DNA from 3 places in the Bacillus sp. PK6-025 genome. Region 3 is predicted to be linked to each of the others. Evidence: riboswitches for the same ligand, from Rfam matches in the RefSeq annotation. Region 3 holds a riboswitch; each other region holds the start of a gene.
What was found. A riboswitch is a leader RNA that binds a small molecule or an ion and turns the genes downstream of it on or off. The one in region 3 is predicted to bind S-adenosylmethionine.
Positions count from the first base shown of each region.

Region 1 (10,428 bases), 330 kb from region 3:
GATCAATTCAGCGGTATCGTCTGATTGGTACAGCTCAACGATCTTTTTCAAATCTTCACGGTCCCGGTCTTCTGTTCTGGCCGCAATAATGTTGATGTACGGTGTCGCTGTTTCGTCTTCCAGTTTAATCGAATCTTTGACAGGATGGAAGCCGGCGTCAACCGCTATGCCGTTGTTGATAACAGATGCAGCGACGTCGGGAAGCACGCGCGGCGTTTGCTCTGCGGCCACCGTTGTGATTTTGAGTTTTTTAGGATTTTCTTTAATCGCATCAAGCGTTCCGTTTCCGTCAAATCCGTCCTTTAATTGAAGCAGGCCGGCGGACTCCAACAGGAGCAAGGCTCTGCCCATGTTCGTCGCTTCGCTCGGAACAGCGATTTCCGCGCCGTTTGGTATATCGTCAGGCGAATCATACTTCTCGGAATAAATGCCCATCGGAGCGATGATCGTTGTGCCGATCGGCGATAGTTCAAGATTGCGTTCCTTTTTGAATGCATTAAAGTAAGATATCGTCTGAAATGCATTGGCGTCAATGTCACCGCCCGCCAAAGCCTGGTTCGGCTGAACATAATCAGAATATTTGACGATTTCAAGCTTTAAGCCTTCTTTCTCGGCTTTTTTCTTCACAAAGTCCCAGATTCTTGTATCCGTTCCGCTGATGCCGATTTTAATGGTTTTCGCATCAGAGTCTGCCGCACACCCCGCGATCACTCCCGCAAGCAGCAGTAAAATGATAACAAATGTGAACTTTTTCATCATAGCTGTCTCCCTCTCTGTTTATCTTCTTCTCAATTTTTTGGACAGAACGTTTCCGGATGTCTGCAATCCCTGCACAACGATGACGAGAATTGCAACCGTGATGATCATCGTCAGCGTGTCAAACCTTTGGTAGCCGTATGTGATCGCCAAATCCCCAAGACCGCCGGCGCCTATCGCACCAGCCATCGCCGACGCTCCGACCAATCCGACCGTTGCCACCGTAAAACTCAGCACAAGCGAACCGAGCGCTTCCGGAATCAGAAACCGGAAGATGATCTGCCGCGGAGTCGCTCCCATTGCTTCAGCGGCTTCAATGACTCCCGGATCGACTTCAAGCAGAGAGTTCTCGACGAGCCTTGCGATGTAAGGCCCCGCATAAAAAGTCAGGGGAACAATCGCTGCCGATGTGCCGATGGACGTCCCCACAATCAGCCTTGTCACCGGAATTAAAGCAACCATCAAGATGATAAACGGAACGGAACGGAAAATGTTAATGATCATATTGACAACCGTAAAAACTGCCGGATTTTCAAGCAGATGCCCCTTCCTTGTGACAACCAGCAAAATGCCGAGCGGAATGCCGATCACGCTTGAAAATAAAAGCGAGAAAACCGTCATTTGAATCGTCTGAACCAGTGCGTCAATGATTTGGTCATATGTAACAAGCATGCTTATACCTCCCTGATGCGAATGTTTTCTCTGCGGATATATTCGAGCGCCCGCCCGATTTCACCGTCTTCCCCCTGCAGTTCAACCGTCATACTGCCAAACGGAATTCCCTGAAGCTCTGTAATCGTTCCGTGCAGAATGTTGACTTCTACGTCAAACCGCTTTGCCACTTGCGAAAGAAATGGCTTCCCGGAAGATTCGCCGACAAATTGAAGCTGGTAGAGATGCTTCACATTTAATTTTTGAATCGATTCAGGTATCTCGTGGTCGATGGCTGATTTGACAAAGCTTTTGGCCGTTTCGGTTTCCGGCGCGGAAAACACGTCAAACACGCTGCCTGATTCAATGATCCTTCCTTTTTCAATGACCGCGACTTTGTCGCAGATTTCTTTTGCCACATTCATTTCATGAGTGATCAACAAAATCGTGATGTTATATTGTTCGTTGACGCGCTTCAGCAGCTTCAAAATATCGCCGGTCGTCTGCGGGTCAAGCGCGGATGTCGCTTCATCACAGAGCAGAACCTCCGGATTTGTCGCCAGCGCCCGGGCAATGCCGACGCGCTGCTTTTGGCCGCCCGACAGCTGATCCGGATAATCGCGGGCTTTATCCTCAAGTCCGACAAAATGGAGCAGTTCCGTCACTTTTTGCTTGATTTCGGCTTTCGGTGTTTTGACAAGCGCGAGCGGCTCAGCGACATTAGCGAAAATCGTCTTTGAATTTAACAGGTTAAAATGCTGAAATACCATGCCGATCTTCCTTTTAACAGCTCGAATCTCAGCTTTCGACAGAGACATCAAGTCTCTTCCGCCGACGAATACCTTTCCGGCCGTCGGTTTTTCAAGGAAGTTCACACAGCGGATCAGCGTGCTTTTCCCTGCGCCGCTGAATCCGATGACGCCGTATATTTCCCCTTTATCTACATGAAGGTCGATTCCATTGAGCGCATGAACCTTCTGTCCGCCGCTTTCATAGACCTTTTCAACGCCTTCAAATGTAATCATGATGATCTTCCTCCTCTTTTTGGCTAACAAAAAAGGCTCCCTCTTAAAAAATAAGAAGAAGCCTTAGACGACACGAAGTAAATAGAGTGGTCCGCTCTCTTCTTATCTTCCAAGCCCGTACGGCTTGTTGGATGTGGCACAGTATTCTGCTGTATGCAGAACCCGCTGCCGAGGCTTCATAGGGCCAATTCCCTCCGCCTCTCTGAATAAGAAGTGTTGATGCATGAAGTTTTACCTAACTTTACAGCTTCTTTGAAATGTTGTCAATCAGAATTGTGAAAATTTCAAAAACCCGCTTTTTAATGCTTTATTTTTCGCCCTGATTATTAAATTTCACTTTTTTTAAAAAAATTGTGTTTAGCAGTTGTAATTTCGCTTAAACACTGGTAAAGTAAAGGTAATTATTTTTGTTCGAACTATCTTTAAGAAGAAAGTTTTGTAAGAGTTTTCGTCTTGGAAGTTTGTTTTAGAGCAAGAATAGTGAATTTAAGCGTTATCGCTTTAGGAGGAAATTTCATGCTAGAAGGTAAAGTAAAATGGTTTAACTCTGAAAAAGGTTTCGGATTCATCGAAGTTGAAGGACAAGACGATGTATTCGTTCATTTCTCTGCTATTCAAGGCGAAGGCTTCAAAACTTTGGAAGAAGGCCAATCTGTATCTTTCGAAATCGTTGAAGGAAACCGCGGACCACAAGCTGCTAACGTAACAAAAGCGTAAGCTGTGAACCGCTGATCTTCATACAGGACTGCTGACCGAATGTCAGCAGTCTTTTTATATTTAAAAAAAGCCTGACGCCCGGAAAACCGGCGTCAGGCTTTTTTTGCGAAAACCGCTTATGAAGCGATGTCTCTTTTTGTGAATGCACCAAAGGCGAGCACATGAAAAACGATAAAATAGACAGCCAGCACCACAATCGAGAATCCCAGCGTCATGTCTGAAACAAGCGGAGATCCGTCAAAGTATTGAGTGAGATCAGTGTTGGCAAATAAGATGTATTTCACCCAATCAAATTTCGTTGCGAGCAAGTTTGTCACCGTTCCGCCCATTGCCAAAAGGAAAATTGAAATACCTACGGCAAGCGAGCTGTTTCTGAAAACAGCTGAAATCATAAAGGCCATTGTCGCCATCATCAAAAGCGAGATTGAATTCAGCAAATAGCTGCCGGCCAAGTGCAGCAGCAGGCTTTTTTCTTCAACTGTTCCATCGGCGTACGCCAAGTGAACCTGGCTGCCGTCGCCTGCCCCGAATAAAGCAATGCCTGTGATACCCGCGCTTGCGAACAGAATGAAAAGCAAAGCCAATGCAAAAAGCAGAACTGTAAAATATTTTGCCAGCAAAATTTTAAAGCGGCTGATCGGCCTGATGACAAGCAGCTTCACCGTTCCCCAGTTGAATTCATTCGCAACGATTCCCGCAGCCACCGTGATCACAAACAGACCGAGGAGAGGAATGGTGCTGCTCGCGTCGCTGATGAACGACAGGGCCGAATAGTCCCCGTCTTCCGGCAAATCGTGCTTGATTCGATACTCATTAATGGCGGTCAACCGTTCATAGCTTTTTTCAAGTGCCGGATTATTGACCCCTTTAAGTTGTTCTTTCATATCTTTATTTTCCTGCATCAATTCTTTTTTCCAGTCCGGGTTTTGGTCTGTCTCTCCGATCGTCTTTGTGAGAACGCCCAGCCCGATGGCAGATAACAGCAAAATCGCAATCATGACATATGTGCCTTTTCGATTAAAAATTTTGATCCATTCATTTACGATGAGATTAAACATGCTGAGCTTCCTCCTTCTCTGCGGTGATTTCCAGGAACCGGTCTTCCAGCGATTTGTTCACAGCCTTCACTTCATATAGGCGGACACCGTTGTCTGACAAGTGTTTGATCAAATCAGGCACTTCATCCTTTTGAAGGCTGAGCTCTATCCCGCCATCCGCTTCGTCAACCTTCATCTTTTTGAAGGCAGCCGCTTCCCGCATCAGAGCCTGATTGTCATCCGCTTGAATATAATAGCGCTTCTTTTCATCCTGAGCGGGTCCGTGCACATGCTGAATATCCCGGAGCTTTCCGTTCTGGATAATGGCGATCCTGTCGCACATCAGCTCCATTTCTGAAAGCAGGTGGCTTGAAACGATGACCGCCATACCTCTTTCTCTCGTCAGCTTTCTTAAATGATCGCGAATTTCCCGGATACCGGCCGGATCAAGCCCGTTCGTCGGCTCATCGAGAATCAAGAGCTTCGGATCGTGCAAAAGGCTTTGGGCCAGGCCAAGCCTTTGTCTCATTCCTAAAGAATACGTTTTGACCTTATCATTGATCCTGTTTTTCAATCCGACAAGCTCGACGATTTCGTCAATTTTCTGTTTCGTCACGCCTTTCGTCATGCGCGCGTATTGCTGAAGGTTTTGATAGCCCGTTAAAAATTTATACAGTTCCGGATTTTCAACGATCGCTCCGATATGCCGCGCGGCCTTTTCAAAATTTTCTTTTACGCTGACGCCGCACACGGCGATTTCACCGGCGGTGATGTTCATATGCCCGACAATCATCCGGATCGTCGTCGTTTTTCCGGCGCCGTTCGGACCCAGGAAGCCGAATATTTCGCCTGCCCGCACGTCAAAGCTCAAGCCGTCGATAATCTTTTTCCCCCTGATCGTTTTTGATACATTTTTTAATTCCAAAAGTGTTTCCACTGTTTCTCCTCCAGCCTTTTCAATTTTTTTCTTCAATAAACCGTTTCAGCCATTCCAAAAGCGACATTCCGGATTCCTCGCGCAGCTGTTCGACATCCTTTTTTTCTTCAATTCGGCCATTTAAGACGACAACGACCTCATCCAAAATTTGTTCAATTTCATGAATCTCATGGGTGGCGATGACGATTGTCTGCTTATCAAGCTCCAAATATGTAAGAAGGCTTTTGACGATCGATTCTCTCACCATCGGATCAAGACCGGAAAACGGCTCATCAAGCAGCACGACTGCTGCATCGCGCGCCAATGTGAGCGCGAGCTTCAGCCTGCCCCGGTTGCCTTTGGAAAGCTTGCCGATTTTTTTATCCCCGTCGATTTTCATGTCCTTTAACAGATCCCACGCTTTATTTATACGGAAATCGGAAAACTGGGTTTCATAAAAGTGAATCATATCCTTGACCCGAAATGGATCGTAGAACATATCGAGCTCTGTTAAATAGGCGATGTTCTTCGTCTCCTTTCTGGCTGCCGGCCGCCCTCCGATCAGCACCGAGCCCGAATCCGGAAACGAGAGCCCTGTGATCAGCTTCAAGATCGTAGATTTGCCGCTGCCGTTCGGTCCTGTCAACCCGTAAATTTTCCCGGGAGAAAGTGACAGATCGGCCTCTTTGAGCGCATACTCTTTGCCAAACTTCTTCGTGACATTTTTCAGCTCAATCTTCATTTGGGATCTCCTTTCTGAAGAAAACGGTCAAGTTCCAACAACATGTCTTGTTTAGACAAGCCAAGCTCTTCCATGCTCTGGACAAATTGCCCGATAACTTCCGTCCTCATCTCCCGCTTTAAATCATCGATGACTTCCGTATGTTCAACAACAAAGGTGCCCTGTCCCCTTCTGGTCTCCACCACGCCCATCCTTTCCATTTCATTGTAGGTTCTTTGGATTGTATTCGGATTTACCTGTGTCTGAACAGCCAGCTCACGGACCGAAGGCAATTTTTCTCCCGGCTTGATCTCTCCGCGAATCATTTTTTTAAAGAGCTGTTCGGCTATTTGCCTATAGATCGGCTTTGAAGCAGAAAATTCATTTGCCATTCTTTTACACCTCAACTCTTCTGTTCAGTAATTTGCAGGAGAGATAGAAGAGACAGACGCCTAAGACTGTGTAATACACCAGGAGAACACCCGGCAAATCAACTTGAGAAAATGTAACAGTCCATCCTGAATGTTCGTAATGAAGTTTGAATTCAGCCTTTAAAGAAATGCTCCACAATTTCTGCAATTCCTGGAATAAGCCGCTCTCGATGAACAGCGCCTCGATTAATCCGTAAGCACTGTAGATTAGCAAGGGAATGATCCAGCGGATTTTTTTGATAGCCGGATATTTTCTGAGCGCTTCATATACCGTCCACAGAAACATCACCCATGTGGAAAAACTGATGGAGCCTAAAAAGACAGCGATATTGACGAGAAGCAAATCTGACACGGAAAACAGACCGGCGCTGCTGGAGAGCAGAACGCTTCTGACAACCAGCCCGAAAATGAATAAAACAGCGTGGGAAATCAATTGGTATACGGCAGCTGAAGCAAGCTTTGACACCAGCAATAACGCACTGTTGTTCGGATTATATAACCAAAGCTGCGTCTTCCCTTCCAGACGGAGCTGAGCTAGGATCATTAAAGGACAAAACAGACTATGAAATAATAAAATGGTCACTAGCGCCCCAAAAAGAGCCATTGATTCGCCTGTATAATGAGCAAACCAAAAGCTTGCAATAATCGCACAAATCATGCACAGCATCCAAACCAAAAACCAAAACCTTGCCATGAGAAAATCTTTTTTAAATAAACCGCTGAAAGACCGCAAAACATATCCTCCTCTAGTCACTGTATCGGTGTACTACATCAATAGTACACCGATACAGTAAAAATCGCAATCAAATATTACAAAAAAATGCAAAAAAAAAAAGCAAACCCGCTGGTTCCCAGCGAATTTGCCTTTAATCCTGTTCCCGCTTTTTCATGGATTTTAATGCTTTTCGGTAATCCATATCGTCCATTTCCGTTTTCTCGGAATGGTTTTTTTCCTCTTTTGGATGTTGAAGTTTTTGCAGAATCGCCCGATAGGTTTGATCATTCATTTCGAACGGATCTTGCTGATCGGCTTCAACTTGCTCAGGCGCTTCTTCTTCCTGAACATGAGGAATGCCAGCTTCAGCTGCCGCGTGATCCTCATGTTCGAGTTTATCCTGTGAAGACGCCGACCGCACATTAAATACCACCAGACCGATAATGACGAGGACAGCAGCGATGATGGTCAATATAATGGTCATGTCAAATCGCTCCTCACTGTCCTGCTGTAAAGCGGTCTGTCACTTGGGCGACGCGTCTGCCTAAAGCCCGGCCCAGCTCCAGGCCTTCTTCGCCGATCAGTTCGTCACTGTCGACAGGACACGTGATGCCTGCACCGTAATAAGACCCGTATAAAGCATTTTCAGGTACATTTCCAGGCAAGCCGACGACCATCATGCCTTGATGAAGCATCGGTGTTATTAAGTTGAGCATTGTCGCCTCAAGACCGCCGTGAGTTGTCGCTGTTGTGCAGAAGACTGCGCCGATCTTATTGATCAGCTTCCCTTCCGCCCAAAGGTAGCCCAGCCTGTCGATCCAAGTTTTTAATCCGGAGCTGATTGTACCGAAATGACCTGGGCAGCCCCAGATGATAGCATCCATTTCTTCGAGCTTTCTAATATCCGCCTGGCTGACATGATCGATCAGCACGTCTGCAGCCTCATGTTCCCCTGCGCCTTCCGCAATGGCTTCAGCCAGCTTTTTCGTATGCTCGCCTTCACTGTCGTAAACAACATAAATTTTCATGTCAGAACCTCCTCATTTTAAGATTCTTTCGCTTCTTTAGGAGCCGGAAGCAATGTCAGCTCCTCCGCCTTGTTCTTCCTGCGCAGCTTGTCTTTTCTGACATCCCTCAAAAACAGGCTGAGAACGAGGCCGATGACACAGAACCCGGCCGCCCACATAAATGCGTCATTGATGCCCATGACATTCGAGTTGAGCTGAGCCTGTCCGGTCAAATATTTCACGACATATTGTTGTGCTTGTTCAAGAGATATATGCATCGATTGCGCTGTTGACTGAATGGTTGACTGCAATGTGCTCATAAATGACGGATCAGCCGTATTTGTCTGATCGGCCATTGATGCATAGTGGAATGTCGTGCGATTTGTATAAATCGTCGTGATCAAGCTCGTTCCGATCGAACCGCTGATTTGGCGAAGCGTATTCGACATCGCCGTTCCGTGGCTGTTTAAATGCTGCGGAAGCTGGTTCATGCCGGCAGTCATGATCGGCATCATCAACATGGACATCCCAAACGCCCGAATCGCATAGATCAACACGATGTGCATATACGGTGTATCGATCGTAAGCGTCGTAAATTCGTAGGTCGTCACAACAGTGATCAATAATCCGACAATCGCTAGCGGCCTTGGGCCGACTTTATCAAATAAAATTCCTGAGATCGGCGACATCACAAGCATGACGAGTGCGCCCGGCAGCATCAGAAGCCCCGACTGAAGCGCTGTAAAGCCGACCAGGTTTTGCAAATAAATCGGAATCAGGAACATTCCTGCATACAAAGCAACTGTAATGATGGCGTTGATCACGCTTGACAGTGAAAACATATCGTATTTGAACACTCTGAAGTCAAGCATCGGCTCTTTCGATTTCAACTGCTGGATGATAAAAGCGGCAATGCCGATCACACCGATCACAACTGTGGAAAGTACGAGCGGATCATCCCAGCCGTCTGAGCCGGCTTCGCTCACACCATACAGCAACGCCGCAAATCCGACAATTGAAAGAATCGCGCCTGCTGTGTCCAATTTGATTTTTTTAGGTTCCGTCATATTTTTAAATAGGAAAAAACCGAAAATGATGACGATCAAACCAACCGGCACAAGGCCGTAAAACATGATCCGCCAGCTGTAGTTTTCAATGACCCAGCCGGATAGCGTCGGACCGACAGCAGGAGCAAACATCATCGCAAGCCCGAAGATTCCCATTCCTTTCCCGCGGCTTTCCGGAGGAAAGATAAAGAGAATCGTGGTCATGACCAAAGGCTGAAGTATGCCTCCGCCGACTGCCTGAATGAGGCGTCCGGTTAACATCGTCGAGAAGTTAGGCGCAATTCCGCATATCAGCGTTCCGACCGTAAACAGCAACATCGCCGTTAAAAACAAGCTCCGTCCGCCGAACCGCATAATCAGGAAGGCTGATAAAGGAATCAAAACGCCGTTGACAAGCATATATCCGGTTGTCAGCCATTGAATCGTTGTGGCGCTCACATTGAACTCTGTCATGAGATGAGGCATCGCCACATTCAGTAGCGTTTGGTTTAAAATGGCCAGAAACAAGCCGCCCATTAAAATGATGAGCAGTGACATATTTCCTTTTTTCTGAGAAGCCACTTATGACATCCTCCTTTCGCTCGTTTTTATTTCCCCCGGTTATTTTGAAATTTTCACGGATGCGTTCATTCCCGGCAGCACTTTGTCAGACGGGTTTTTAATTGAAATTTTCACAGGTACTTTCTGCGTCACTTTCGTGTAGTTTCCGCTTGAATTGCTTTGAGAAAGCAAGTCAAATGTTGAGTTTGTCGCATAGCCGATTTCTTCGACATTTCCTTCAAATGTAGTGCCTGAATCACCGTCAACGACGATATCGACTTTGTCCCCTTTTTCGATGTCTTTCAGGTCGTTTTCTTCAATGTTAGCTGTAATGTACAGATGATCCATGTCGATGGTTTTCGCAAGCGTTTGACCGGCTTGTACGATCTGGCCTTCTTTCGCTTCGTTTTTGACAATCGTTCCGTCCATGATCGACTTCACGTCAACCGTTTGTTCCCCTTTGATTTTCGCTGCTTTTTCGTCTTTTGAAACTTTTGATCCTTCTTTCAAATCCCAATCTGAGAGCTTCCCTGATGCAGGCGCCGTAATGTCGGCCATCTCGCCTGTCACGTGTGCTTCGTCGGTTTTCACATAGCTGATGCTGTCATAATAGAAATACGCACCTCCTGCTAAGATGGCAAGCACGATGATGAGTCCGATAATGTTCGTCGCAATTAAACGTCCTTTGCTCATGTTTATTTCTCCTTTCATATCCTTATATTTTGGATGAAGCCGGTTTGATCGGCTTCCGCGGTTTTGCGTTTTCCTATTTCCTGCCCAGCAACTTGCGGGACGTGTACTGAAAAAGTTGTTCAAAACTGAGCAAGAAAGATCGGAAGCGGTAA
Region 1 is NZ_CP096509.1:983,912-994,339, reverse strand. Features, by position in the region: gene M1D67_RS05040 (MetQ/NlpA family ABC transporter substrate-binding protein) at 1-756, opposite strand, end outside; gene M1D67_RS05035 (methionine ABC transporter permease) at 778-1,428, opposite strand; gene M1D67_RS05030 (methionine ABC transporter ATP-binding protein) at 1,431-2,432, opposite strand; SAM riboswitch class I at 2,532-2,645, opposite strand; gene cspB (cold shock-like protein CspB) at 2,949-3,149, shown strand; gene M1D67_RS05020 (ABC transporter permease) at 3,266-4,207, opposite strand; gene M1D67_RS05015 (ABC transporter ATP-binding protein) at 4,200-5,123, opposite strand; gene M1D67_RS05010 (ABC transporter ATP-binding protein) at 5,143-5,844, opposite strand; gene M1D67_RS05005 (GntR family transcriptional regulator) at 5,841-6,215, opposite strand; gene M1D67_RS05000 (hypothetical protein) at 6,220-6,987, opposite strand; gene M1D67_RS04995 (hypothetical protein) at 7,121-7,453, opposite strand; gene M1D67_RS04990 (NAD(P)H-dependent oxidoreductase) at 7,467-7,997, opposite strand; gene M1D67_RS04985 (DHA2 family efflux MFS transporter permease subunit) at 8,015-9,580, opposite strand; gene M1D67_RS04980 (HlyD family secretion protein) at 9,644-10,276, opposite strand.
Region 1: it holds a riboswitch for S-adenosylmethionine, as region 3 does, so the genes downstream of both, M1D67_RS05030 (methionine ABC transporter ATP-binding protein) here and M1D67_RS06710 (methionine biosynthesis PLP-dependent protein) in region 3, are expected to answer to the same signal.

Region 2 (10,428 bases), 1.5 Mb from region 3:
TCTAAAATGTAGCGTTGGGCTACAATGTAGATCAGAATCAGCGGAATCGTGGAAATCGTCAGGACTGCCATTACCTGGTTCGTATAAACCGGCTCGGTGCTGTTGATGGCTGTAATCGCCACCTGGATCGGAAATTTCGACTTATCCGTCAAAACCATCAGCGGCCAAATATAGTCATTCCAGCTGCCGATAAAAGCCAATGTCCCCACAGTAGCAACAGCCGGTTTCGACATCGGCAGCATCACCCGCCAGAAAATCTGCCATGTATTGGCTCCGTCCAGCTTGGCCGACTCAATCATCTCCCCCGGGATCGCCATGAAAAAGTTTCGGAACAAATAAATATTGAAAGCCCCGGCAAGCGCCGGCAAAATCACGGCAAGGCGCGTATCAACAAGTCCGAGCTTATGAACAATTGTAAACTGCGAGATTAAAATCGTTTCCATCGGCACGATTAAAAGCGCCAGCAATATGGTAAACAGCACTTTTTTACCTGTGAATTGCAGCTTGGCGAATGCGAAGCCCGCCATTCCGTTGATAATGACCGCTCCCACCGCCACACACAAACCGTAAAACAGACTGTTACCGATATACATTAGTAAATCAAACCGTGACAGCACCTCCCTGTAGGATTGAAACCATTCCGACGGATGAAAAGACGGGAGAAACGCTTGAATGCTGCTGATATTGTTGTAAATATCGGCTTCCGGTTTCATCGATGAAGCAACCATCCAAATCAGCGGAAATATAAACAGAACCGCCAGCAAAACAAGGCATATATATTCCAGAATCGTCAAAGGCCCGAATTTCCTTCTCATCCGCCTTCATCCTCCTTCACCAGCTTGCGCTGCGCAAGCGTCACCAATCCAATTATCGTGCCAAACAAGAGCGCAATTGAACTTGCATAGCCGACCATCCGATCGGTAAATCCCGTTTGATAAATATAATAGACAACTGTCATCGTTGAATTGACCGGTCCCCCCTGGGTCATGACCATTGGCTGCACGAGGAGCTTAAACGCACTGATCAGCGTTGTAATAAAGATAAAAATCGACGTCGGTTTCAACAAAGGCAATGTAATATAAATAAACCGCTGCCATTTATTCATACCATCCAATTGCGCCGCCTCGTAGACATCTCCGGGAATGTTTTGCAGGCCCGCTAAAAAAATCAGCATCTGAAATCCCGCTCCCTGCCAGACTGAAACGAAAACAATTGTAAAGATCGCCTGTTCAGGACTTGTCAAAAACGGCTGTGGCGGTAAACCGACATGCGTCAGTACGTTATTGATCATTCCTTCATTCGGATTCAGCAAGTACAGCCACAAAACGGAGATGACAACAAGCGACATGACGACGGGGCTAAAGTATGCGACTTTGAAAAACGTATTGGCCTTGCGCTTTTTATTCAACAGAAGGGCCAGCCCGAGAGCGGCCCCGATCTGCAACGGAATCACAAGGACAACAAATTTCAATGTGTTGCTCAAACTTTTCAAGAAAATAGGGTCTTTGAACAATTTGATAAAGTTGTCAAAACCGACAAACTTGCGCAGGTCAGGTGTTAACAAATAATAATCTGTAAATGCGTAGTAAACCGCCATAATCGAAGGAATCACGAGAAACACTGACAAAATCAGCAAGGACGGACCTAAAAATGTATAGGCCAGCACATTGTCCCGCCACCCTATTTTATTGGCCGGGATTTTTTTCAGCGGAAAGGCCGTCCTTGCTTCTTTCAACGGAATTTTATTCATGGTTCCACCTTCTAGTTAGCCTTATCGATGGCTGATTGCATTTCTTTTGCACGCGTATCCAGCACCGATTGAATATCCTGATGCTGATCAAAGAAGCTGATGTCATCGATCGCTTGTTGAAATGCGCGTGTCACCTGCGGATATGCCGGTGTCACCGGTCGGGCGTGCCCCGTTTCTTTCAGCTGCTGCAAGAAGACATTCATTTCATCTGAGAATTCCTTTGCCAGCACTTTCTCTGATGAATAGCGCACAGGCAGCGCGGCGATCGAACGGCTCAATTCCAGGTTGGATTCCTTGTTTGTCATCCAATCGACCAATTTTGCCGACCATTCCTTGTTTTCAGACGTCTGTGTCATGGCGAACTGCCAGCTTCCTGAAGGGGACACAAGCTTTTTTGTTTTTGGCGAAACAGGATACGGCATCACCCCATAATCGACATTAGGGAAATTTGTTTCCATGTCGGTTACCGTCCAAACACCGCTCATTTTCATCGGATATTTTTCCGTTTCAAACGCCTGCTTAACCGGAGTCCGGGTCGTATAACCCTCCTTCAGCATTGTTTGAATAAATGTCATCGCTGCAGCGGTCGGTTTGTCGTTAAAAACACCCTCCGACTTCTTGCCGTCTTTTGAAAGGACATCACCGCCAGCCGACCAAACAAATGGCAAAAGCGCATAAGTCAGCATTTCGTCTTTTGACTGCAACTGCATATCGATGGCCGGTTTGTCATATTTATTTTTCAGCTTTTTGCAAAGCTCAAGAAATTCGTCCCACGTCCATGGATTCTCAACCGTTGGCAGCGTTTTCAAGTCAACGCCGGCGTCCTTCAGCATTTTTTTGTTATAGTAAATACCGACCGACGATTCGCTGACGCCGATCGCATACAGTTTCCCTTGGTAGGTTCCCTGTTGCTTAATGCTCGGCAATAAATCATCCTGGTCTTTGATATACTCATCCAATGGCGCAATTACACCAGATTTCGCATAAGCCGCCGTATTCGGTCCGTCCAAAGTGATCACATCCGGCAAGGTGTTCGTTGTCAGCGCCGCGTTCACTTTGTCTTCATATCCGCCGCCGTTTCCGCTTCTGGGAATGAAATCAACTTTGGCCTTGACATTTTCAGAGGCATACTTTTTATTAAAAGCGTCCACCCGCTTTTGATAGACCTTTCCTTCTTCACTATCATCAGATACGTGCACCCACATCGTAAGCGTTTTCCCATCTTGGCTATTTGCACTTTTGCTATTGCTGCAGCCCCACATCGCAAACATCAGTAACAACGAAAAAATTCCGAAGAGCCACCTTTTCATCTTTGTCACTTCCCCCCATTTTTCATAAATCAACAGATAAAAGCGCTTTCAAGTGAATTGTATGTCAACCGGTTTCACATGTCAACCGGTTGACATATTTTTTCCCCAATTATTCATCCCGGTACATTTCTCAGAATCATGGCATTTTCTTGCACATATCAGTCCGATTCTCTAAAATAAGTGCGTGACGAGAATTGTAAGCCATTTCAGTAAACTAGCAGGGGGAAAAGGGAATGAAGCCTAGCATTCACGACGTTGCAAAAAAAGCGGGAGTTTCACCAACAACCGTATCGCGGGTATTAAATAACCGCGGCTATATTAGTGAAAAAACAAAAGAAAAAGTCTATAAAGCGATGGAAGAAATCAATTACTTTCCAAACGATTTGGCCCGCTCTTTATTTCGTAAACGAACTCATTTAATAGGGCTCATCATCCCTAACTCCAGCAACCCGTTTTTCGGCGAACTGGCCTTTCATATTGAGAGCATCTGCGCTGCCATGGGCTACAAACTGCTGCTTTGCAACAGCTTGAACCGCAAAGACAAAGAAGAAAAATACTTGGAAATGCTGATGCGAAATCAAGTGGACGGCGTCATCGCCGTGACCTACAACAGGGGAATCTTAAACTATCATCGGCAAAACCTGCCGATTGTCGCCATCGATCATTACTTATCGGAAACGATTCCCGTCATCGGCTCCAATAACTATGACGGAGGAAGAAAAGCGACAGAACTGTTAATTGCAAAAGGCTGCCGGCACATCATCCATCTCAACGGACCAATTGAGCTGAAAACACCGGCAAATCTTAGACGAAAAGCATATGAAGATGTGATGCGACAACACGGAAGACAGCCGATTACATATGAGGTTCCCTTTCATCAAAATTACCGGGAAATCATCTCAAAACTGTTTGATGAACAGCCTGCGGCTGACGGCATTTTTGCCAGCGATGACCTCATGGCCGCTACAGTCATCACCGAAGCAAAAAAACGCGGAAAAGACATTCCCGGGCTATTAAAGGTGATCGGCTACGACGGAACGGAAGCCGTTCAGTCCATCCTCCCGGAATTGACAACCATCCAGCAGCCGATTGAACTCATTTCCAAGACGGCCATCGAGATTTTGTCCAAAGCCATCGAAGGCGAATTCGATGATTTACCGCTGGAAACCTATTTGCCCGTACAGCTTTTAGAAGGAGAGACGACTTAAATGAATCGCACAAAAAAAGGAGACATTGACGTCTCCTTTTTCCATACATATCCTGATCTATCCAATTGTTAAAAATATAAAATTTACATTACTAACCTAAAATTTAACTTATTTTTCTAGACAAACGCATCTCCACATGATAAATTTAAAGACAAGTTTTCAAAAAATTCTAATTTTGGTACGGGGGTGCCTTTCATTGAGCGTAAGCCACTTTTTTCCTGAAACTCTAGTTGCTATTGTAAAAGACATGTTAACCAAAACCGATGGTTCAACAACCAAAGCGATTGAAACGCTGATCGGTGGCAAAGCCGAAATCGAAGTTTTTCAGCAAAATAATATTGATTATGACAAGCTGTCACCTGAAGAAGCGAGGCTGTTTCAACGCGATGATGACATCTTGTTTAGAACTTCCTCTTTGAAAACGGGCGATGATTATTTATCTTATAATTATGTCTATGTTAAAACAAACTTACTGCCGCCCGCCATCAAACAAGATTTGCAGGCAGAAAGGCTTCCCATCGGGAAAATCATTGCAGAACTGGAGTCAAGGCGTGAAATTTTCAGTACGGGCGACTGCCTGGGAAAACATTTCACACAACTTGTACCTGTTTCAGCAGACCGGACATATGCTTTTAAAAAATATCAGATTATCAGCGGCCGGCAGTGCATGTTCTATGTCTGCGAGCTATTCGATTTAGAAAAAATCTGCGAACGGACTGCGGGCTGAATCATGCCCGTCAGCTGCCACTTCATGAAAAGGCTTCCATAACCTCCCCATTCCTTCTTCCCTCAAAACAAAAACCCCTGCGAAACAGGGGCTGTTATTTATTGATACACCGTTTTCGGCACGGCAACGACCGGATTTCCGGCAGCATAAGGAGCGACATCGTATTGCTGGAAGACGATCGCAATGCCGTCTTTTGTGTAATAAAAAGCCGTGTTTTTACCAAGGACGATGTCTTTCTTCTTCACATCCGGGAAGAAAATGTCGCTGTGTTTTTGAATATAGTCGTAAATGTATGTTTTTGTCTTATCCATTTTCGATTTTGTATTTAAGATATCTGATAAATACACCCGCTTTTTAGAGGCAAGGTCATAGTTGAAAGAGCGGACTGCCGTATTTCCGTGCGCTCCGCCGGAGTAGACGTAATTACTTGTCAGAATGCTCAGCTTTTGGCCGGTCCGGTATTTCACTTCAAAGGACGTTTGATAATCTGTTTGGTATCCGTGCTGTTGGCCGTCTTTCTTGTTTTTTACATAATCTTTGTAGGACTGCTCAATATAACGTTTAAAATCTTTGTTGATCCTATTTTGGAGAGATTTGCTGCTTACATTTGCAACCTGCGGGTATTTCAAAGCCTTAATGTTTTTGTAAGTATGGCTCGTGACCGTCGGCTTTTTTTCATTTGCCGCGTGTGCAGAAGGAAGTGCGGCCGCACCGTACAGCGCAAAAAACAATACCCCTGTTATCAGCATACCTAACGCTTTAAACACTGTTTTTTTGTTCATAAGAACCCTCCTTAATCTGTCATTGTTTATCATACCCATTTTGAAATCAGGTACACATGATAGACCGGTAAACTCGCGAGAAAGTTTCTATTTTCGGAGATAAAAATTGAAAAATATTCTAATTCACCCTGTTCGTTCAGCACCTTGTTGACCATTTGAAAGACTGTCTTGACAAAAAATTCATACGCTGATTCGATACGCCCTCCGGTTTAACCGCAGAAGAAGAAAATGAAAAACCAAATAGTTTTTTTTAACCCATTGACATTTTTATAAAAAGTATTAATATTAAAATTATTAAAAAATTGCATAAAAAGGTTTTCCTTATCAAGAGTGGTGGAGGGACTGGCCCTGTGAAACCCGGCAACCGCTGTCTATGACAGAATGGTGCTAAATCCTTAAGAGCATGTTCGTGCTCTTGAAGATAAGGAGGAGATTGAATATATCAAGCTCTTCCTTATCGGGAAGAGCTTTTTTATGTCTATAAAGAAAGAGGGATGAAGCATGACACAATCAACCGATGTACTGAAGCAAACGCCTGGGAAAAAAATCGGACCGTACAGAGCTGATCAGGTGGGGAGTCTTTTAAGGTCTGCGCCCGTAAAAAAAGCGCGTATTCAAAAAGCGAACGGTGAAATTAGCGCTGAACAACTGCGCGAAGTCGAAAACGAAGAGATCAAGCGCATTGTCGAAAAGCAAAAAGAAATTGGCCTTAAAGCCGTTACTGACGGGGAATTCCGCAGGTCATGGTGGCATTTCGATTTTCTTGAAGGGCTTGACGGCGTAGAAGGATATACAGCGGACAAGGGCATTCAATTTCATAATGTTGAAACGAAGCCGCGCGGAATCAAAGTAACAAGCAAAGTCGATTTTACAAACCATCCGATGCTGGAAGATTATAAATTTCTTCATGATATTGCGGGCACACATACGCCGAAAATGACGATTCCGAGCCCGAATATGCTGTTTTTCAGAGGAAAACTTGGAGAAAGCCCGTACGAGGATCTGGATGAGTTCCATCACGATGTCGCGCAGGCTTACAAAAAAGCGATCCGCGCATTTTACGATGCCGGCTGCCGCTATTTGCAACTGGATGACACGGCCTGGTCGGTATTTTTCTCAGACAAAGGACATGAGCAGATCAAAGCCTTCGGCCGCCAGCCTGATGAACTGCGCCAGTCCTTCGCCAACACGATTAATGAAGCAGTTGAAGGACGCCCGGACGATTTGACGGTCACCATGCACATCTGCCGCGGCAACTTCCAGTCAACATGGGTGGCGGAAGGCGGCTACGATGCGGCTGCAGAAACGATTTTCGACGGACTCAATTTAGACGGACTTTTCCTTGAATTTGATGACGAGCGCTCCGGCGGCTTCGAACCGCTTCGCTATGTCAAACGGAAAGACTTGCAGATCGTCCTCGGCCTGATCACATCAAAATTCGGAGAGCTTGAAAACCCGGATGATATTAAGCGGCGCATCGACGAAGCAGCTCGCTTCGTCGACCTGAACCAATTGTGCCTAAGCCCGCAGTGCGGCTTTGCCTCCACAGAAGAAGGCAATCTCCTGACAGAAGAGCAGCAATGGGAAAAACTGCGCCATGTCGTCGAGATCGCAGAAGACGTATGGAAATAACACCTCATATTTGAGACATGCCTCCTGACGGCATGTCTCAGAATGTTGACAAAATCCCAAAACAGCTTTTTGTTTTGGGATTTTGTCATCCTTTCAGCGTGATTGAAAACCCTTGCAGTCTAGGAAGGCCGAGCATCGGAGCGGAGCGAATGTTGGAATTCGTGAGCACCGACGCGCAGGCCTGACAACGAATGCGGGGGTTTCTCGACACGCTGGAGACATGCCTCCTGACGGCATGTCTCTTTTTTTTTGCCCCTCTATACAATTTAAAATTCCTTCTTGATTTGTTCATAGTTTGATCATATTTGGCTTCTATAATGCTCTTTAGTGAGGTGATCGAACAATGATTAAGAAAAGGAAAATCGATATATTCCTGGTCTTCATTCTTGTATTATCTGCAGCTTTAAACTTGTACGGCATCTGGAATAGTGACACAGACAACGCCTACTATACGGCGGCCGTTGAAAGTATGACCCAAAGTTTTCATAACTTTTTTTACGCATCATTTGATCCAGCAGGCTTTGTAACAGTTGATAAACCGCCGGTTGCACTCTGGATTCAGACACTTTTTGCACTTGTGTTCGGCGTGCACGGCTGGAGCGTCGTTCTTCCTGAAGCGATTGCCGAAGTGATTTCCGTAGCACTGTTGTACTTTATTGTAAAACCTACTTTTGGCAAAACGGCGGCCAGAATTTCAGCTCTTATTATGGCGTGTACGCCGATTGCCGTTGCGGTCAGCCATACAAACAACGTCGACAGCATTCTCACCCTTTGTTTGATGATTGCAACCTGGATGTTGTTTAAAGCAGTCCGGAAAGGAAAAATCGGCTGGCTGCTCGGCGCATTCTGTATGGTCGGCGTCGGCTTTAACGTCAAAATGCTGCAAGCATACATGGTATTACCGGCATTCCTGCTGTTTTACATGATTGCAGCAAAAACGACGATTCGCAAAAAAATTGTGTCTCTTATCACAGCCTTGATCGTTCTGGCAGGCGTTTCCGTTTCCTGGGCGGTAGTCGTCGATAGTCAGCCGGAGAGTTCGCGCCCTTATATTGGAAGCAGCCAGACCAACTCTGTCCTTGAGCTGGCGTTTGGCTACAACGGCATCCAGCGTCTCACAGGCCAAAACGGTGCTGGCGGGGGCGGAACCTCCTCATCTGATCAAAATCAAAAGAACCAGCAGCAGGAAATGCCGCAGCAGCAAAGCGGCGATACCGAAAACAACTCAGACTCGACAAATGGACAAATGGCTCCGCCGAGCGGGGGCGAGATGCCTTCAGGCGGACCGGACGGCCAGCAGGGTGATGTTCAAAGCGGCGGCGGAGGTCCCGGTGGCGGCACGAGCGGCATGTTTGGCACAGGAAACCCCGGCCCTCTCAGACTATTCCAATCCGAGCTTTCCGGACAGGCAAGCTGGCTCATCCCGTTTGTACTCTTCGGCATCATCGGTTTGCTGATCACGGGCCTTCGCGGTCAACGCAAATTCAATGAAATAACGACTGAAACGATTTTCTGGATGATGTGGCTTCTGCCAGTCGCTGCATTCTTCAGCGTCGCAGGATTCTTCCACCATTACTATCTGATCATGCTGGCAGCACCGATTGCCGCTTTATCAGGTGCAGGCTGGACAGCGCTCGTTCGCCTCTATCAGGAAGAAAGCGGCTGGAAAAAACAGCTTCTGCCGATCGGAATTTTGCTGACAACCGCATTTGAATTGTATATTTTGAGTCCTTATCTCAGCGAAATCGGCATCGTCTGGAGCATATTGATCGGCGCTTTTGGCATTGTCACAAGCTGCCTTCTCATCTTTTTCAAAAAAGGAAAGTCATTCAGCTACTATGTATCACTTGCAGCGCTGCTCGGCATGCTGATCGGACCTTTCTATTGGACAACAGCAACGCTCGCTGACGGTGTAAACGGCATGATTCCGCAGGCCGGACCTAAATCCGCACAATCATTTGGCGGTGGCGGCGGAGGGAAGATGCAGAATAACAACGGCAGCGGACCTCCCAGATTCGGCAGCCAAGACGGTCAAACAGACAGTGATCAAAACAACAATAACGGACCTGGCTTCGGTCCTGGTTCAAACAGCAATGATTCTTCAACTGATACCGGTTCCGGCCAAAACAGCCAAAATCAGAACGGCGAAGGCGCAAGCGGCCGTCAACAAGGCGGACCAAGCGGCGGCAGCCCTGGAAGCGGCGAATCAGTCGATGAAGAACTGTTGAGCTACCTTGAAAAGAACAACACGGGTGAAAAATATTTATTTGCGGTCTCCAGCGCAACGTCTGCTCAATCTTACATCATCAAAACAGGTAAAGCTGTCATGGCGATGGGCGGATTCTCTGGAAGCGACCCGATTTTGACGGTTGAAAAACTTGAGAAGCTCGTCAAAAACGGCGAAGTCAAGTACTTCATGATCGGCGACGGTCGAGGCCAAGACAACTCAGAAATCACTAACTGGATTAAAGAAAACGGAAAAGAAATTTCAAAAAACGAATACAGCAGCTCTTCTTCAGATAACGATTCCCAGTCAGGCGGACCTGGCGGAAATCAGACGCTTTATAAAGTGGAGCTTGATTGATGAAAGGAAAGGTGATGAATATGCAGAGACAAGTCACATTTTCAATCGTAGTCCCTGTCTACAACGAAGCGGAAGTACTTCAAAGCACCTATGACCGATTAAAAACCGTCATGGACTCGACAGGCGACCCTTATGAACTGATTTTTGTAAACGACGGTTCAAGCGATGACAGTATTCACATGCTGAAGTCGCTTGCTCAGTCAGACCCGGCAGTAAAATGCATCAATTTCTCAAGAAATTTCGGTCATCAGATCGCCATTACGGCCGGTACCGACTATGCTGCCGGCGAAGCGATCGTGGTGATCGATGCCGATTTGCAGGATCCTCCCGAATTGATTTTGGAAATGGCGGAAAAGTGGCGCCAAGGCTTTGACGTTGTATACGCCGTCCGCACAAAGCGGGAAGGAGAAACATTTTTCAAAAAGCAAACGGCCG
Region 2 is NZ_CP096509.1:4,164,751-4,175,178, forward strand. Features, by position in the region: gene M1D67_RS21295 (carbohydrate ABC transporter permease) at 1-815, opposite strand, end outside; gene M1D67_RS21300 (carbohydrate ABC transporter permease) at 812-1,750, opposite strand; gene M1D67_RS21305 (ABC transporter substrate-binding protein) at 1,762-3,060, opposite strand; gene M1D67_RS21310 (LacI family DNA-binding transcriptional regulator) at 3,294-4,268, shown strand; gene M1D67_RS21315 (chorismate--pyruvate lyase family protein) at 4,465-4,995, shown strand; gene M1D67_RS21320 (DUF3298 and DUF4163 domain-containing protein) at 5,094-5,777, opposite strand; SAM riboswitch class I at 6,096-6,205, shown strand; gene M1D67_RS21325 (5-methyltetrahydropteroyltriglutamate--homocysteine S-methyltransferase) at 6,279-7,409, shown strand; gene M1D67_RS21330 (glycosyltransferase family 39 protein) at 7,753-9,993, shown strand; gene M1D67_RS21335 (glycosyltransferase family 2 protein) at 9,993-10,428, shown strand, end outside.
Region 2: it holds a riboswitch for S-adenosylmethionine, as region 3 does, so the genes downstream of both, M1D67_RS21325 (5-methyltetrahydropteroyltriglutamate--homocysteine S-methyltransferase) here and M1D67_RS06710 (methionine biosynthesis PLP-dependent protein) in region 3, are expected to answer to the same signal.

Region 3 (10,428 bases):
TTCCAGATATAGCTGTTTGCTACGCCTGCCGAATAGGAAAACAGCTGTGCGGCCAGATAGGGTACGCGGAGGGACGTAAGGATGAAAAACACGGCGAAATCAACGAGTGTGTTTCCGGCTCCGACTATCCCGAAACGGGCGAGTGTGGTGATGTTTTTTTTGTTCATAACGGCATTCGGCTGTTTACCTCCCGTCTATTTTGTGTAGGGCTTCGTAAAAGCTTAGAAACAACTTTAATAGACAATGTTGAATAAACGATAAACAAAAGATGAACAAACTATGAAATGTTTTCTGAGGAAAAGAAAAACCGTTCCGCTTAAAAAGCGGAACGGTTACTTTTTGACCATTTTGACATGGGGGATATTCGCATCTAAAAATTCTTCAGACACGACTTTATAGCCGTGTTTTTCGTAAAAGGGAACAGCCTGTGTCTGCGCGTTCAGCATGAATTGAACCGCGCCTTGCTTGGCGGCTTCCTCTTCAAGCGCCTGAATGATCAGGTTGCCGATGCCGAGGGAGCGGTGGCTTTTCAGTACACAGATTCGTTCAAGTTTGCCATAGCCGTCGACAAGCCGTAGCCGGCCAGCGCCGATCGGCTCTTTTCCGTCATAGATGACGAGATGTGAAGATTCCTGATCGAGATGATCCATTTCTTCTTCCGGTGATACGTGCTGCTCCTTGATAAAGACTTCCTTTCTAACAAAGAAGGCGTCTTCAAGCTGTTGTTGATTCTTCACAATGACGGCTTCCACTGGCTTTCTTCACGCTCCTAAAATAAAAGTTTCATAGACGGTCCAAGATCCGTTGTCCAATTGGTAAAGCAGGTGAAAGCGGTCGATGACTTCTTCGTGCGACGCGTCTCTCATTTTCAGCGTGCCGAGGACGTCGGAATGCTCATCATCTGACAGCTTTTGTGCGACTGTGACATGGGGAACAAACGCATATTCGGGTTTGTCTTCCAAAACGCCGCTGTACATTTTTTCATGAAGCTGCGTCAATTCTTCTGTCGGTTCGGCTTTCATATAGATGACATTATTGACAGGGGCAAAGGAACTGAATTTTGTAATCTTCAGCGTGACCGGTTTCAGCTCTTTTGAAAGTTCCCTCAGGTGTCCTACGACGCTCGCGATCTCGTCTTCGGACACTTCAAAAGGTGTTCTTAATGTAAGGTGGGGCGGAATTAAAGCGTAATTCGGGTCATAGCGTTTTCGGTAGGAATTTGCAATGTCCTGAAGTTTTTTTGATGGAAATAGCACAATACCGTATTTCATTTTGTTCCCTCCTTAAACAATTGATATGGTTTAGTATATCAAAGATGGGCCGATATACAGAGAGCTACAGCATTTTTTTAAAAGCGGGGGTGATGAGCGGCTGCCAGTATGTCCACTTGTGATCCCCGTCGAAAGCTTTGAAATCGTAGTTTGTCTGCTTTTCTTCAAGCAATTCTTTTAATTGCTCATTTGGACCGGTGAAATCCAAAATTTGATCATCAGTCGTTTTGACGGCGGTTTCTTTCTCTCCGATTTGGTGGCAAATTGAAATAAGCTGCAGGGAATCGGACTGTTTCACTTTATCGAGAACATGGCGGTCGACATAAGGTGACTGCATAATGACGTTTCCGAACATATTCGGATAGTCAAGCGCCGTCATGAGGGAAACCGTTCCTCCGAGCGAGTCTCCGATCAGCGTCCTGCCTGATCCGACTTGGTATGTCGGGTACTCACTGTCGGCGAAAGGGACGAGTTCATTTGCCAAAAAACGTTTATACGCTTCGAATTTTGACCCTTCCGGATGGTATGTAAGCCTTCTTTCCTGTACGTTTTTGTACGGAATGCCGATGATGATGCTTCTTTCGATTTCGCCGTTCGCCAGCAGTTCTTCCACCTGTCTGCTGATGCGCCCGAGGCGGAAATAGTCATGTCCATCCTGTGCGATGATCACATGATATTTGTAAAGCGGCGAGAAGGATGACGGCAAATAGACGAGAAGCTCCATTTCCTCGCCGAGCTCTTCCGAAAAAAGCTTCTTCTCCTGAATGACTCCTGTTTTCATAGCCAAGATGAATTCCTCCAGAAATAATGTTTGTGAACGTTTCCATTCATTTTAACACGAAATTCTCTTGTGAAAGAAGCGAAAAGGGCTGCCGAACTGTTCGGCAGCCGTGATTTTTTATGTCCGTTTTTTTTCGTACCAGGGCGTTGACGGTCTATCCGGAGGGTATCCGCAGCGTTCGCGGTACATTTTTCTTTCCTCTGTGAAATCCCACCAGCTTTTAGCGCTTTCGGGATCGTTGGCATAATGGACGATGCATCGCAGCGCATCTTCTGCACAAGGATCTTCCCAGTAGCCTTTCAGTTTTTCGAGGCGGATGATCAAATCCGCACCTGATTCATGCTTGATGTCGCCAAGGGAATAGTAGCCCAGGTCAACGGCGCACTGCGCCATTTTCGGCCCGATGGAAGGAGCGGTTTGAAACTGGGCGAGCGCCTTGATGTATGCGGCGCGCTCCAAAGACGAACCGAGCGTATGTGCAAGGACGGACAGATCCATATATGCCGTGTTTTTTATTTTTACCTTGGCTGTCCTTAAGTTTGACCGTTCTTTTTTTGTCAGAGGCAGCTTCATATGAACACCTTTTAAAGATACAGATCGAACATGTTGACGTCATAGCCGAGCTGTTTTAAATAATTAAACAGCTGGGCCCTGTGATGGAAGACGTGGGTGAGCGTTTCCGTCAGCCAGCGGCTTTGGGTCATCCCTTCATCAAGGTAAAACGGCTTTGTTTTTTTCGTCAAAAATTCCTCGTCGGAGAGGGAAGTCATATACGTTTGAAAAGCGGCGAATCCTTTCTGCATAGCTTCAGCCATTTGGTCAGCCGACTGCAATGCACTATACTTCTTTTCAATTCGGGAGATGGCGGCCTCTTCCTTTTCCTGCATGATAGCCATGTCGGCTTCTGGGATGGCCGTCAGATGGCTTGCCAGTTCTTTCAGGCTTCGCATGCGGTCGGCGGGCCGGTAAGACCAGTCAGATTCCTTCACTTTTTTCAGAAGATGACACGTGGAGCGGATGCCCGTCTCCATCTCGTGGAACAAATCGCTCCGCAGGGCTTGAACTTGCTTCATTTGCTTCATCCTTTCCATTTGGCTTTATTCTAAAAGTATCACCTAATCCTGACAGGCTTTGTCACGATTCTTAAAAAAAGTTAGTCGTACCTTGCTAAAATGTCAGCAGCTTTCCGTTTCAGCTGAAGCTTGATTTCTGCGGGTTCTTTGACAGTTGCCTCAGTGCCGAGGTTCCACAAAAGTTCCCCGAAATACTCAAGTTCTGGTCTGGGGAGGTTTGCATCGATCGCCCCCGTCCCGTCATCCCGCATGGTGAGGATCTTGAATAAGTCCACATCAGCCGCAGCCCGCCTGGCTCCTCTGCGTGTCAGTTCCGCTTGCAGCCGCACCGGTTCAGGGCACTCGCTCTCCGAATGTTTGATCCAGCTGAGAACCGATGGATAGGGAAGCTGGCGGGCCAGCGGGCTGGCCGCTTTTTCCGCCCGAAGGATGCGGTCGGCGCGGAACAGTCTGAACGCCTGCCTTTTAAAGCAATAGGCCGGACAGTACCAGAAGCCGTTCCAGCTGAACAAGCCGATGGGCTGGATGGATCTCTCCGCGCAATCGTCTGTTCCGTCATAAACGACCGTCAAAACGGATTGATTGATGGCTGCATCAAGAAGCGTTTCTAAATGTTCGGCGGCTTTTGGACGATGCGGATTCCAGAACACGATTCTGTCTTTCATCGCATCAATCCGCTCCTGTGTTTCCGCGGGAAGGTGGCGGTAGAACTTTTTTAAAACCATCCGCGTTTCCGCATCAAAGGGAAGCGATCCGAAAAACTGCAGAGATTGATACGCGAAAAACATAGCCGCCGCCTCTGATTGTGTAAAAAAGAGCGGCGGAAGCACAGGTTCATTCAGCAAATAATAGCCTCCGTTCGCGCCTGTTTCAGAATAGATCGGGACGCCGAGCGCGCTCAGCTCGTCCAGATCGCGGAGAATCGTGCGGTAGGAAACCCCGAATTCTGCTGCGAGCTCCCCGGCCGTAAATTTTCGTTTTGTATGAACGGTCATCATCAATTCGATTAATCGCTCTGTTTTTGGCATCTGATTCCTCCGGTTCCGTCGTTTGGTTTCATCATACCATGTTCAATATGAGGAAAGATTTAAAAATGACCCTTGAAAAATGTCTTGACTTAGGTTAAAGTAAAGAACAATCAGAAAATTGAAGAGATTCTTATCACGAGAGGTGGAGGGACTGGCCCTTTGAAACCTCAGCAACCGGTCTGCACTGACGATGTCAGTGTACCAAGGTGCTAAATCCAGCAAGCAGATGCTTGGAAGATAAGAAGAAGCGCATAATCCCCCTTCTTCTTATGAAGAAGGGGTTTTTTATTTTTAAAAGGATGGTGTCATATGACTGAACATGTACAAACAACGCTGGCGCAAATCGGCAACCGCAGTGATGAAATAACGGGAACTGTCAATCCTCCCGTTTATTTCTCTTCTGCGTACAGGCACAAAGGGATCGGGGAATCCACAGGGTTTGATTACATTCGCACAAAAAATCCGACAAGACAGCTTGTTGAAGATGCAATCGCGAAACTCGAAGGGGGAACGCGCGGCTTTGCGTTCAGTTCCGGTATGGCTGCCATTCAGACGATCATGGCTCTGTTTCAAAGCGGGGATGAGCTCATCGTTTCGTCCGATTTATATGGGGGAACGTACCGCCTTTTTGAAAACGAATGGAAGAAATACGGACTTCGCTTTTTCTACGACGATTTTTCAGACGAAGACTGTATCAAGTCGAAAATCACGAACAATACAAAGGCACTGTTTGTAGAAACGCCGACAAATCCGCTCATGCAGGAAGCTGATATTCAAAAAATCGCGCAAATCGCCAAAGAGCACGACTTGCTGCTCATTGTCGACAATACGTTCTATACACCGGTTCTGCAAAAGCCGATTGAGCTCGGCGCTGATCTTGTCATTCACAGCGCGACGAAGTATTTGGGCGGTCATAACGATCTTTTGGCGGGGCTTGTCGTTGCAAAAGGCGAAGAGCTGTCTGAGGAAATGTTCCAGCACCAAAACGCCATCGGCGCGGTTTTATCGCCGTTCGATTCATGGCTCTTAATGAGAGGGATGAAGACGCTCGCTCTCAGGATGAGACAGCATCAGGAAAACGCGCGGGAACTTGCGGCCTTTTTGGAAGAGCAGGAGGAAATTGCCGATGTTCTTTATCCGGGAAAAGGCGGCATGCTGTCATTCCGCGTTCAAAAGGAAGAATGGGTTAATCCGTTGCTGAAAAATCTCAAGACGATCTGTTTCGCCGAAAGCCTTGGCGGAGTCGAAAGCTTCATCACCTATCCGGCGACACAGACCCATATGGATATCCCGGAAGACATCCGAATTGCAAACGGCGTCTGCAACAGACTTCTGCGCTTTTCAGTCGGAATCGAACACGTCTCCGATTTAAAGCAGGATCTAAAAGCTGCGCTGGAAAAAGTAAAAGGGGAGGCGGTTCCGCATGAGTCATGAAAACTGGACGCTTGAAACAAGGCTTGTTCATAACCAAAATAAAACGGACGGAGCAACCGGAGCCGTCAGCGTGCCGATCCAGCACGCCTCAACCTTTCATCAAGGTTCTTTTGACAAATTCGGCGAATATGACTACAGCCGGTCAGGAACACCGACAAGAACGGCGCTTGAAGACACGATAGCCGAGCTTGAGGGAGGGACGAGGGGATTTGCTTTTTCATCCGGAATGGCCGCGATTTCCACCGCCTTTCTGCTTTTGTCAAAGGGCGATCACGTGCTTGTCACAAAAGATGTGTACGGCGGCACTTACCGGATGATTACGGAAGTGCTGAGCCGCTTCGGGATTGAACATACTTTCGTCGATATGACGGATTTAAATGAAATTGCTTTAAACATAAAGGAAAATACAAAAGTCATCTACCTTGAAACACCGTCAAATCCGACGCTCGGCATTACGGATATCAGAGGCGTCGTCAAGCTTGCCAAGGCGCACGGCTGTCTGACGTTTCTTGACAACACGTTTATGACCCCGGCGCTGCAGCGGCCGCTCGAGCTCGGCGTCGATGTTGTGCTACACAGCGCGACGAAGTTTTTAAGCGGACACAGCGACGTATTATCAGGACTTGCCGTTGTGAAAGACAAAAAACTCGGGGAAGAACTTTATAAGCTGCAAAATTCGTTCGGCGCTGTCCTCGGCGTCCAAGACTGCTGGCTTGTGCTGAGAGGGCTGAAAACACTGCAGGTCCGGCTTGAAAAAGCATCTCGAACAGCTCAGCAGCTCGCTGAATTTTTTGAAAAGCATCCGGCCGTCAAACAAGTGTATTATCCGGGGCTGTCTTCGCATCCGGGTGCGTCAGTTCACAGGCACCAGTCATATGGCGCCGGCGCCGTCCTTTCGTTCGAGCTGGAGAATGCAGAAGCCGTGAAAAAGATTGTGGAACGCATTTCTCTTCCGGTCTTTGCCGTCAGTCTCGGCGCTGTGGAGTCGATCCTTTCCTATCCGGCAAAAATGTCACACGCCGCTATGCCGAAAGAAGAGCGGGAAAAACGGGGGATTACCGACGGCCTTCTGCGGCTGAGCGTCGGTGTGGAACATGCCGATGATTTGCAGGCCGATTTTGCCCGTGCATTGGAAGCCGTATCCAGAGCGTTCGCCCGATCATAAAAGAAGCCGCAGACTCTTCAGGGAATCTGCGGCTTTTTTTGCGTTTAAACCAGGGTAGAAAACCATGTGCCCAAGAGGGTGCCGACATAATTGCCGATCAGATATCCGAACGTCCCGACCAGCATAACCGGAGCGACGAGGCTCTGCCAGCCTTTGGCGATCGCCATCGCCGCCGCTGTTGTCGGACCGCCGACAGATGCGTTGCAGGCCAAGAGAATTTCCTCGAGCCGAAAACGCAACAGCTTTCCTGCGGCAAGCGTTACGAGCAGGTTGGACATGGCAACCACAAACACAAATGCCAAAAGGAGCGGTGCGTTCATGAGAATGATCCGCAAGTCTGCCGGAATGCCGATCACCACAAAGAATAAGTAAATCAAATAAGTCCCGATTTCCTGTGTGCCGCGCAGCCGTTCAAAATAGCGGGGAAAGGCGATCGTCAGCAAAATTGTCAGCGTCGTCAGCAGCAGGAACTGGTCACCCAAGATAAAGGCAAGAAACTGAAACCCGCCGTCAGAAGAAAAACGCTCTTTGAAAAAGGCCGCTGTTTTTACAGACACAGCAACGATCGCGAAGGCTGTTCCGATGTTTAAAGCAATGTCCTGCAAGGACATCTCTTTTCTTTTCCAATAGGCTTCCGCCTGATTTTTGCTGCCGGCCGTCTCTTCAGGAACGCCAAAGCGCTTTTGAAACCATTTAAGCGCCGGTATCCCCATTAAAATGAAAAAAAGAAGAGCCATCATAAAATTATCCGCAACCACCGTCGATGATACATATTCACCGGGAGTTGAGAACTTCGCGGCCATCGCCGCAAAATTCACGCCTCCGCCGATATAAGAGGCACTGATCATCCCGCCGATTTGGTCAAGGTGCGGAATCTGCTGCTTAAACAGAAAAAAAGCAATCACGCTTCCGGCAGCAGTGCCCAGGGCGCTGATGCAAAAGATCATCAAAAGCCTGCCGCTTTCTTTCAGGATCTTCCGCACATTGATTTGAAAAAGCAGCAAAGGTATCGCAAGCGGAACAACATAGGACCACACCGCATCATAGACGGGCGACTCGGCCGGTAGAATCCCCGCATTTGTAAACAGCATCGATCCGCCCAGCGCCAGTACAGCCCCCGATACTGCCGCAGCCCAGCGATACCGCTGCTCCAAATAAATACTCACCGCCGCCCACACCGCAATAAACCCCCAAAGCATCCATGCATCATCCGCTGAAATGAGTGAAGAATTCATTATATTCCCCCTATTCTCATCCTATATTTTTAATTATCAGATAATTAAATAGTGTAAAACGGAATGTCCAATTGATCAATCACGAAAAAATAGTCACCATGTTGACAAAATTAACGAGAAATAGTATTGTATATTCGTCAGCATGTTGACTATATTCAAAGGAGAGAACAAATGGATACCAACAGCTTAATCAACGAATTACATTTGATGCAGCAAAGCTATGCGACATTGTTTTCAGTTGTCAATAAGGTGCAAACCCGAGGTGACGAATACATGGAAATAGTAACTTCAAGGCAACACATGGCACTCATCGCCATCGCGCATTTGCCGACTGAAACTGCCACGCTTACGAATATCTCCAAAAAGCTTGGCACAACCAAACAGACCGCCAACAAGCTGATGACAGGTCTGATCAAAAAAGGTTATGTTAAATCAGTGCCAAATCAAAAAGACAAACGCTCTATTAATATTGAAATGACCGCTGAAGGAAAGAAAGTGCTGGTGGATTGTTCCGAAAGGTCCGTCTATTTCTTGGCTGACTTGTTTCATCGGTTTACGGCCGATGAGGTTGCGACATTTTGGCGGCTGCTGCAAAAGCTTTACCGTTTTGACGGTGAAGAACAAGACGGTTTTGAGGAGAATGCAAACATTCAGCTTGGCGTAGGAAATTCATTAGATACAGAAAAGATTCTCGGAGAATTTGAGAAACGCCGCTACGGAGGAGAAAATGATGAAAAATAATCTTTATGTAAAAGCAACAACTTTTAAAATCAAAGGAAAGGAGAAGCTCTATCATGCAAAAGATAAATTCCTGCAGACAAAGGAAACCATTCGCCGCGGCACAAAATTAGACAGGACAGGACCCTTTTTCTCAAGCTGCATTGCTCTGATCATCATTGGATATTCCTGGGGGACAAAGGCGGAATGGCTCGTCTGGTTAGGGGTGGCAAGTCTTTTGAGCAACGTTTTATTGCTGTTTGCAACATTTTTTCGCCGAAATCAAAAATCGATTTGACATTCGTTTGTGCTGGGGCTAATGAGTCGCACCGTAGATCAATGAGTGACTTGCGAAAAGGATGTTGAAACTTATTAGAATTGTAGACTAGCGATTTAAAAGACAAAAAGCAGTCTTGTCTTTTTTTAGTTGAAACCTCTTATTTCCATATGCGTATAAAGAAAGGGAGGTGGAAAAGTGAAACAGAAAAAAAGAGAACAACTTGTTAACCTGTTTAGTGTGTTAAATGAAAAAAAGCAGATCAACGCGGCGGTATTAGTCGCTGAAGACGGATACATTCTTTTTCAAGACGCCTTCGGTTATGCAAACTTGGCAGATAAGCGTTTATTGCAGGAGGATTCCTTATTTGAATTAGCATCGCTATCCAAGCCGTTCACTGCTTTGGGCATCCTTCAATTAGCACAGCAAGGGGTATTAAATATTGAGGATCCCGTAGAACGGTGGATAACCGGATTTCCTTATCAGGGCATAACGATTCACGATTTGTTGACACATACGTCGGGTCTGCCCGATTATATGGAGTGGTTTTTACAACATTGGGATCATAACAAGATTGCTGTTAATCAAGATATCGTTGATATGCTGATGAATCATCAGCCGCAACGCTATTTTGCCCCGGGTGAAGGTTGGCTGTACAGCAATACGGGATATGTGCTGCTTGCGGTTATCATTGAAAAGGCATCCGGTCTGAGTTTTGCCGAATATATGAAAAAAAGTATTTTTGAACCGGTGGAAATGCGGAACTCAAGGGTGTATAACAGAAGGCTTCAACCTGAAACCATTGAGAACTATGCGTATGGATATGTGTATGACGTGCATACAGAACAGTACGTTCTGCCTGATGATGTTGAAGAAACAAAATATGTCTCCTATCTTGACGGGATTCAGGGGGACGGAACCGTAAACTCAACCATTCATGACTTATATTTGTTTGACCAGGCCTTATATACAGATTGTTTGATCAATCAAGTCTCAAAAGAGCTTGCTTTTACTCCCGCGTCTCTGAAAAACGGAGAGTCTGTAGATTACGGGTGTGGATGGGTGCTTCGGGACAGTCCTGAAACAGGGCGAATTGTCGGTCACAGCGGCGGCTGGCCAGGCTATTCAACCGTAATGATCCGATATATCGATCAACGAAAAACCTTCATTTATTTGAGCAATGTGGAACAGGATGATGAATATGAACAGGCCATCTTTGAAGCCGTTGAAAATATCCTGTTTGACAAGGCCTACAAAATCCCTGATCGCCCTGCCGATAAAAAGAAAAAAGAGATCGATCCGGCCATTTACAAAAGATATGTCGGAAGTTATTCACTTCAGGATGGCACCGCCGCTGATGTGACAGTTGATAAGAACCGGCTTTATATGCAAATCACCGGACAGATCCGTTTTGAATTATTTCCAGCTTCGGAAACGCGCTTTTTCC
Region 3 is NZ_CP096509.1:1,318,145-1,328,572, forward strand. Features, by position in the region: gene M1D67_RS06675 (GtrA family protein) at 1-167, opposite strand, end outside; gene M1D67_RS06680 (GNAT family N-acetyltransferase) at 333-752, opposite strand; gene M1D67_RS06685 (YjcG family protein) at 762-1,271, opposite strand; gene M1D67_RS06690 (esterase family protein) at 1,336-2,058, opposite strand; gene M1D67_RS06695 (helix-hairpin-helix domain-containing protein) at 2,170-2,625, opposite strand; gene M1D67_RS06700 (DinB family protein) at 2,637-3,125, opposite strand; gene M1D67_RS06705 (helix-turn-helix transcriptional regulator) at 3,206-4,153, opposite strand; SAM riboswitch class I at 4,281-4,397, shown strand; gene M1D67_RS06710 (methionine biosynthesis PLP-dependent protein) at 4,463-5,587, shown strand; gene metC (cystathionine beta-lyase) at 5,577-6,752, shown strand; gene M1D67_RS06720 (DUF819 family protein) at 6,797-7,987, opposite strand; gene M1D67_RS06725 (MarR family winged helix-turn-helix transcriptional regulator) at 8,159-8,728, shown strand; gene M1D67_RS06730 (hypothetical protein) at 8,718-9,002, shown strand; gene M1D67_RS06735 (serine hydrolase) at 9,180-10,428, shown strand, end outside.